DNA from 2 places in the Paenibacillus sp. GCM10023250 genome. Region 1 is predicted to be linked to the other one. Evidence: riboswitches for the same ligand, from Rfam matches in the RefSeq annotation. Region 1 holds a riboswitch; the other holds the start of a gene.

The links. A riboswitch is a leader RNA that binds a small molecule or an ion and turns the genes downstream of it on or off. The one in region 1 is predicted to bind S-adenosylmethionine.
Region 2: another riboswitch for S-adenosylmethionine. It lies ahead of ACFPB1_RS02805 (hypothetical protein); the one in region 1 lies ahead of metA (homoserine O-acetyltransferase MetA).

The regions. Positions count from the first base shown of each region.
Region 1 is NZ_JBHSHY010000006.1:104,875-109,297, reverse strand. It holds gene ACFPB1_RS07940 (trans-sulfuration enzyme family protein) at 1-402, opposite strand, end outside; gene ACFPB1_RS07935 (PLP-dependent transferase) at 406-1,566, opposite strand; gene metA (homoserine O-acetyltransferase MetA) at 1,609-2,526, opposite strand; SAM riboswitch class I at 2,621-2,728, opposite strand; gene corA (magnesium/cobalt transporter CorA) at 3,231-4,166, shown strand; gene ACFPB1_RS07920 (metal-dependent hydrolase) at 4,271-4,423, opposite strand, start outside.
Region 2 is NZ_JBHSHY010000001.1:614,159-618,581, forward strand. It holds gene ACFPB1_RS02795 (mandelate racemase/muconate lactonizing enzyme family protein) at 1-749, opposite strand, end outside; gene ACFPB1_RS02800 (hypothetical protein) at 870-2,042, opposite strand; gene ACFPB1_RS02805 (hypothetical protein) at 2,225-2,740, opposite strand; SAM riboswitch class I at 2,844-2,972, opposite strand; gene ACFPB1_RS02810 (ABC transporter ATP-binding protein) at 3,704-4,423, shown strand, end outside.

The sequences.
Region 1 (4,423 bases):
GTCCACGAACGTAGAATCGATGCCGAGCCGGTTCAGCACCGTGGTCAGCAGCCGGTAGGTGCCGCCGTACACGTCCTCCGTCACGATGACGTGGTCGCCGGCCGAGAACAGCAGGAACGCCGTCGAGATCGCGGCCATGCCGGAGGCGAAGGCGAACCCGCGGACGCCGCCTTCGAGCACCGTGATGTAGTCTTCCAGCGCTTGCCGCGTCGGATTGCCGGAACGGCTGTAATCATGGACCGGCGGGTTGAAAATATCGTGATGGTGGAACGTCGACGCCTGATAGATCGGCACGCTGGACGCGCCGGTATGCTCGTCGATTTCCGAGCCGAAATGGATCAGCTTCGTGGCGAATTGCGTCTCGGGCTTCTTGTTCGGTTCCCGCTCTTGTTGGTTCGACATGTCCTAGACCTCCCCGATTTCGCGTTTGGCCGCTTCGAACGCCTGCGCCAGATCCGCGATCAAGTCGTCCTGATGCTCGATACCGACGGAGAAGCGCAGCAGCCGGTCGTCGACGCCGATCCGCTCGCGAATCTCGAGCGGAATGTCCGCGTGCGTCTGCACCGCCGGATAAGTCATGAGCGACTCGACGCCGCCCAGGCTCTCGGCGAACGCGATCAGCTTGACGTGGCGCAAAATCGGCTCAACGTACGCCGCGTTCTTCAGGCGGAACGAGAAAATGCCGGTGTTGCCGGACGACTGCCGGCTCTGCGTCTCGTGCCCGGGGTGATGCGGAAGCGCCGGATAATACACCGCGTCGACCGCCTCGTGCGTCAGCAGCCAGTTCGCGATCGCCGTCGCGTTGGCTTGATGGCGCTCCATGCGCAGAGCGAGCGTCTTCATGCCGCGCATGAGCAGCCATGAATCCTGCGGCCCGAGCACCGCGCCGAGCGAGTTGTGCAGGAACGCCATTTGCTCGGACAGCTCCTTGCCCTTTGTTACAATGAGGCCGGCCAGCACGTCGTTATGGCCGCCGAGGTACTTCGTCGCGCTGTGCACGACGATATCGGCGCCGAGCTCGATCGGACGCTGGAAGAACGGCGTCAGCAGCGTGTTGTCGACGATGCTGAGCAGGTTCTTGGATTTCGCCCAAGCGCAGACGCGTTCGAGGTCAGTGATCATCATGAGCGGATTGGTCGGCGTCTCGATGAGAATCGCCTTCGTCGACGGCGTGACGAGCATGTTCAGCGCGTCGAGATCGTTCGTGTCCGCGTAGGAAGCGGTCACGCCATAACGGGACAGGATCCGCTGCAGCAGACGGTACGTGCCGCCGTACAGGTCGAGCGACACGAGCAGGTGGTCGCCCTGCCCGAACAGCGAAAATATCGTCGTCAACGCGGCCATGCCGCTGCTGCAGGCGAAGCCGGCGTCGCCGGACTCCAGCTCCGCCGCGGCTTCTTCCAAGACCGTGCGAGTCGGGCTCTTCGTGCGTGCATAGTCGAAGCCGGTGCTCTCTCCGAGGCGCGGGTGGCGGAAGGCGGTCGATTGGTACACCGGGAAGCTGACGGCTCCGGTAACGGGCTCTTTAATGGATCCAATTTGCGCGAGGCGGCTTTCGATTTTCATGGACTGCGGTCTCTCCCTCTCCGTAGCGTATTTAGATGAAGCTTAAATGCCTGCCCCCAGGTCGTAAGGGGTTTGCTGGTACACGTAGTAGTTGAGCCAGTTCGAGAACAGCAGGTTCGCGTGCGCGCGCCAGGTGGACAGCGGCAGCTTCGACGGATCGTCGTTCGGGTAGTAATTTTTCGGTATGGCGATGTCCATGCCCTTGGCCTGGTCGCGGTCGTATTCGGCTTTCAGCGACGTCGGATCGTACTCGGAATGGCCCGTCACGAAGATCTGGCGCCCGTTGCGGGAAGCGACGAGGTAGACGCCGGCTTCCGGCGAATGCGACAGAATGTCCAGATCGCCTACGCTCTCGATATCCTCGCGTCGCACTTCCGTATGGCGCGACTGGGGCACGAAGAACAACTCGTCGAAGCCTCTCATCAGCGGCACGTTGCGCTTCTCGATCCGATGCGGGAAGACGCCGAACATTTTCTCGGGCAGGTCATGCTTCGGCACGCCGTAGTGATGGTACAGGCCCGCCTGCGCAGCCCAACAGATATGGAACGTCGACGTGACTTTGCGCGCGGACCAATCCATGATATCTTTCAGTTCTTCCCAATAGTTGACGTCTTCAAAATCCATCGTCTCGACTGGCGCGCCTGTAATGATCATGCCGTCGAAATACAAATGCTTGATATCGTCGAACGTTTTGTAGAACGAGTCCAGATGCTGCGCGGAGGTGTTCTTCGACGTATGCGTCTTCGGATGGATCAGGACGACCTCGACCTGAAGCGGCGTGTTGCCGATAAGCCGCAGCAGCTGCGTCTCGGTCACTTCCTTGTTCGGCATCAGATTCAAAATGGCGATCCGCAGCGGGCGGATGTCCTGGTGATACGCGACGCTCTCGTCCATCACGAAGATATTCTCCTCCGAGAGGATGTCTTTCGCGGGCAATTGATCAGGTACTTTAATCGGCATGTCTAGTCACTCCAGTCGTGTATTTTCCCTGAGGAGCGCGGAACGAAAACAGCCCCTCTCCGCAGAGAGGGGCATCACTTTATCGTACATGCGCCTCTCATCTCTCAGAAACGTAACGTTTCCGCAAGAATTAGCACCGTGCGTTCGCACGCCGGTTGCCGGGCTTCATCGGGCTAGTCCCTCCGCCTGCTCTTGATAAGAAAGCTTGCTTATTTAATTGTGGAATCACGTTATGGAAATACTTTAATTCATTCCGCGGTTGCCGTCAAGGCAAACCCGCCGGAGCGGGCAAAAAACCTGTCACGGCGGGCTTTTCCCCGCATATGGTAAGACGTAGGGATGCGCGCCGCTTTTCTTCTTGTATGGAAAGACATTGTCGGAGTATACTAGACAAGGATTGCGCGAATGCGATCGAAATCGAACGTACGAAGGGGTGTTTGCGAATATGGAAGGCGACCCGAGGCCTGCGGACAACCGCATAGAATCCGCGCATTTCGCCGCGGTTCATGCGCGCGTCCGCATCGATTACCGGCTTGCAGGAACAGCAGCGTGTCCGCTTGCGCCCGTTCGATCCTATTCGTACCTCCCCGCTTTACATACAATGCGGTGAAGCGAATGGCCGACAGGCGTATTCGCTCACGCTTCCTTCCTCATGCCGGCATCCGGGAAACAAACAGCACTAGGGCAAGAGAGGAGGAGCGCGGATGAAAATCCGTCACGTAACGCAAGGCGTGTTCACGCCGGTCGAAGACATTATGACGGCGACGACCCCGCCTGCCGAAGGGTTCTATTGGATCGACGCGGGCGTTGACGATCTGGAAGTCCTGCAGCCGCTGTTCTCGCTGCACGATCTGGCGGTCGAGGACTGCTTGAGCGAAGAGGAGCAGCGTCCGAAAATCGAAATTCACGAAGGCCATTACTTCCTGGTCATCAACAGCATCCGGTTCGACGATGAAGAAATTTTCCTGCGGGCGCTTAACATTTTTTTGGGCCGCCATTATATCATTACCGTTACGAAGCAAAAAATCAACGAACTCCGCACGTTGAAGCCGATTCTGCTCGAGGAGCAGGTCAGCCGGCCCGACTATTTCCTGTATCATCTCGTCGACATCGTCGTCGACAATTACTTCCTCGTCGGGGACCGGATCGAGGTGCGCATCGAAAGTCTCGAGGAAGATATCCTCATGCATACGAAGAAATCGCATCTGAACGAAATCATCGGGCTCCGGTCCGAAATTCTGTGGCTGAAGAAGGTGCTCGGCCCGCAGAAGGAACTGATCGCGACGCTCAACAAAAAAGACCTGAAGCTGATCGACGACCAGCTGCAAAAATATTTCAGCGACATTTACGAGAACGCCGTCAAGATCGCCGAGACGTTCGAGACGTACCGCGATCTCATGGGCAACTTGCGCGAGGCCTATCAGTCCAGCCTGGCCAACCGCGCCAACGAAATCATGCGGGTGTTCACGGCGCTGACGACGATCTTCATGCCGCTCACGTTCCTGACCGGAATCTACGGCATGAACTTCGATTACATTCCGCTGCTTCATCTGCACGGCGGCTCATACGTCCTGCTGACGTTCATGCTGCTGCTCGGCTTCGGCATGTTCTTCATCTTCCGCAAGAAGGAATGGCTCTGACTGAATTGAATGGCTCTGAAGCGACAAAAAGCTCTCCGCGGACCAAGTCCTTGGAGAGCTTTTTCGTATGTGCGCGGGTCACCACCGTGCCCGCTTGGCGGATATTACAGCTTGCCGATCGGCAGCTTGAACGTCTTCTTCGTCAGCGGATACAGCCACTTGACGCCGCTCGGCGTCAGCGTGTCGGCGATCAGATGGGACAGATAGCCCCACAGCGCCGTCTGGGCGATGCCGTCCAGCGGCAGCTGCCGCTCCAG
Region 2 (4,423 bases), on a different contig from region 1:
ATGAGATCGCGGAATTGCCAGAGCGTATATTCATGCTCTCCGGCGCTGACCGGGGTATCGAGCGCATCCGCGACCTGTGCCATGGCCAAGTAATCGTATTGCGGCGTCGGTTCCTCGAACCAAGCGAGTCCGACATGCTCTTCCAGATGGCGTCCGACCTGAATGGCTTTATGCGCCGTATAGCCATTGTTCGCGTCAAAGCCGATCTTCACCTCGTCGCCTACCGCGGCGCGGATCGCTTTCATCATCGGAATCGCCGGATCGTTCGCGACCTCCCCTCGCAACGGGCCGTAATTCATGCGCATTTTCAGGACGGTGAATCCGTTTTCAACTTGCTCGCTCATGATGCGGACCACCTCGTCGACGGTCGCTTTCCCGTCCCAGCCGTAGCTGTAATAAATGTTCACCCGGTCCCGGAAGCGTCCCCCTTGCAGCTGATAGACCGGTTTATTCGTCGCTTTGCCGATGATATCCCACATGGCCAGATCGATGCCCGATATCGCTTCCGACTGCGCGCCGGACGGGCCGAGCTTATATGGCGCGAGCAGCATTTTCTGCCACAGCACCTCGACGTCGAACGGGTTCCCGCCGATGACATGCGGCTTCAAGGCATGGACGGCCATAGCCTGCAGCACATGTCCGCCCATCGGCGAGCATTCCCCCCAGCCGCTGATCCCTTCGTCCGTATCCAACTTGATGAACAAACTGCCCCAAGGGAATAGAAACGTGGTCATGCCGGTAATCTTCACGAATTAGCCTCCTAGCCTAGCGAATGTTGAATATATTCTATATATTCTGAATTTGTACGGAATCTCCTTCAAAAACCCGGAAATTCCCCCATTCGCCTCTCCAAAAGCAAAAAAATCCGCTTATGATGGCGGATTAAATCGATTGATGCTGAGCGATTCGATCTTCCACGGTTCCGCGGGCGTCCCCCGGACGAGCCGGAGCACCAGTCTCGCTTGCCGTACCCGGCTGCCCGCCGCGTACAGCTTCACGATCTGCGAACGTTCCGCGACGAGACTGTCATCGGCGGCATACGCGGTCTTCCCCGTCTTGCCGTCGGACGAGATCCGTTCCATTTGCGACAGTAATTGTTCGAACGTCTCGTTGTACGGATCCACGAACAGCATTCTGGCCGCCGGGATTTCCTTGAGATTGAACGTTTTGAAGAACGCGGCAGCCAGCTCGTCCTGGTTCAGGGTCCCGACGTAATCGGTAAGCTTGCCGGCCGCTTTATAGACCATGAGCTGATGTTCCGGATCGACGCTCCGCGACTTATGCGTCGTACTGCCGAGGAAATGCACGCAAAAATGGCCGGAAAACCCGTTGTCCGGGATGCCGTCCCCGCCATGCGGCATGCCGTGCATCGAGGCGGCCAGCACAGTATCGCCGGTCCCGACGAGCACAGCCCTTCTTTTCCAGCTCCACTTGCCCCCGTAGATGTCCTTCATGATCTCGGTGTCCCCGCGCGTCAGCGGCTGGACATCCGCGTGGCTGCTGCCCGCCCGGCGCTGGACCCGGAAGGTCTTGCCGGTCTCCACGTCCGTCAGCGCGAACGTCGACGCCATCGGTATGCGCGATTGGGCTTCGTCCCACGGGAGCAGCAGGCCGTAATACGACCCGCGCAGCTGATCGACCCGCTTCTTCAGCAGCAGCCGGTCCGTACGCCGCAGCAGAATCTTCTCGCCCTTGACGGGGTCGTACACGTAGCCGTTGCGATCCACCGCGAAGGTCTGCCTGCCCTCGCCCGTGATCAACGCCATGGAGGCATCCGTGACCGGGAGGTAGTGCGTGCGGACGCGAACGCCGCCGTTCAGCATCCGCGACACGGCGTTCGGGCTGCCCAGCGTCATGACGGCCGTTCGGGCCGCGTTCGGCGCCGCCGTTACGCGCAAGATCGCCTCGTTGCCCGGCTCGTTGCCCGACGCGTTGCCCGGCTCGTTGCCCGGCGCGGCGCTGATCCCGCTCGGTCCAAAGGCGGCTCCGAACAGAAGGACCGCCAGCAGGAGGCCTGTTCTCGTGTCACGCATAGGATCCATGGTCTCCTCCTTGATCGGGAGCTAGATTCGACGGTCAAGCTCCTCTTGTCTTAAGTTATCCTTCACAGGATTTGCCTAATGCGGATGCCTTATCCTAAGGACCGTCGATCTTCGGCCGCGCCGGCGGAATTCCGCCGCGGCAGCGCCGCGAGCTTCGGTAAGCCCGCTGCTTTCTGCCCAGCTTAAAACGTGACGTAAGCCTGCGCGTGCCCGAATAGCCCTTCGCGATCCACGAGGTCCCTTCGTTCGCGGCCGTCCGTTACTCGCCCTGCGGCCTGGTCGAGGATATCGGCTAACGCGGATTCGATCAACGCGGCCCGATCGGCGCCCCATGTTTCCGACTTCAGCTGCGGGAAGCGGAGGCTTTCCAGGACGTTCATGCCTTTCAAGCGCTGAAACGGCGCAGCCCACATGACCAAATCGCCCTTCAGGCCGGAACGCGGCACCGCAAATTCCCGACAACCGACGATTCCCGCATTCGTGGAGAGCGCGATAAGCCCGCGGATATCCGACTCCCGTTCGAAGGGCTGGTCATCGAACAGAAAGCATTCGATTCGGGTAACCCTGCACTGACGCAAATATTCCAGCCCGCGCGCCGATTCCTTCAGTCGCGGCAATTCAGCATAGAGCGCACGCGCTCGCGGGTCGTCTTCAACTGTCTCCTTATTTGTAACGCGGTCGGGAACGATGATCGGCATGTCTTCTGCCCCTCCTATGACATGGTTGATGAAGTGATAACAACAAAAAATGACCTTCTCCGGAGTAAGAGAAAGGTCATTAACAGGCAAAGTCAGATCCTCGCTCTTATCTCTCGGAATCGCCTTACACAGCGTTTCCGCAAGAATTAGCACCGTGCATACCTTTAAATCCAAAGGTATGTCGGTTGCCGGGCTTCATCGGGCTAGTCCCTCCGCCTGCTCTTGATAAGAAAGTTCACCGTATTCAATTAGTTACAATAATACTATAAAGCACCTTGATGTCAAGTCCTTTTAAGTCGGATCGAGAAGAGACGGCGGGCATGAAGGGAAAGGCCGGTTGACGAGGCCGGGCTCGAACGGCGTGCGTGCTCCCAAGCCGCGCCGGTCTAACGGGTTTCGCGCGCCAGCCTGCGTTCCAACTGCCTGATGAACGCCGCCCGCCGAAAAAAAAGGGACCCGCAGCAACGGGCTGCGGGCCTAAGGATTATATTCTAAAGGGGGTCGAGTTTCAGTATAGCTTCTTCACCTTAAGACAAGCTAAAGATCGGATGTCATTCTCATTACAATTCGCTTACAACTCATCGCAGGATGCGCCATTGATTTGCACGATTCGGCCGAAGAAACCGGAGCGGCACGCGCCAATATCCACCCTTCGCGCGATATGAAGAGACAATAATCGCCGCATACGCGCGACGCGCCGGCGCAGCAGCCTGTGCCCGCTTTTATTTCCGCACGATCGCGTTGATCGAACAAGCTGCCGTTCCTCGCGGCAGCTTGTTTTCATATTGGCGTTTAAGTTGGCGGTCAGGCACATGTTAGGATTTTCCATGTTTAAACGGCTCGTCAAGCGGTTAAGTCTGAAAGATCGTCTCCCCCTCCCCTTGCCATAAACCAATTTCCATTCGTCGCTTGGATGAAATAGAGAACATTGGAAATAGTATGTCGAAAAGGATGGATACCTGCATGATTGTCATGAACAATGTCAACAAGGTTTACCCGGACGGCTATCAAGCGTTAAAAAATATTAACCTTGAATTCAAACAGGGCGAGCTCACGGTGCTGATCGGCCCGAGCGGCTGCGGGAAATCGACGACGATGAAGATGATCAACCACCTCGTCTCGCCGACGAGCGGCTCGATTCTGATCAAAGGCAAAGATACGCGCGAGATCGATCCGGTCGAGCTGCGCCGAGGCATCGGTTATGTCATTCAAAGCATCGGATTATTCCCCCATATGACGATCGGCCGAAACGTAGGCGTCGTGCCACGCTTGAAGAAATGGCCGGCCGCCCGCATCGAGCAGCGCGTCGACGAGCTGCTCAATCTGGTGGGACTGGAGCCGTCCACGTACCGCGACCGCTATCCGTCCGAGCTCAGCGGCGGCCAGCAGCAGCGCATCGGTGTCATTCGCGCGTTCGCGGCGGATCCGGACATCATCCTGATGGACGAGCCGTTCAGCGCGCTCGACCCGATCAGCCGCGAGCAGCTGCAGGACGAGATCGTCCGGCTGCAGCAGGAGCTGCACAAGACCATTATCTTCGTCACGCACGACATGGACGAAGCGCTCAAGATCGCGGACCGCATCATCCTCATGAAGAGCGGCGAGGTCGTCCAGAGCGATACGCCGGAGCGGATTCTGCGGTACCCCGCCAATGAATTCGTGGAATCCTTCATCGGCCAGAAG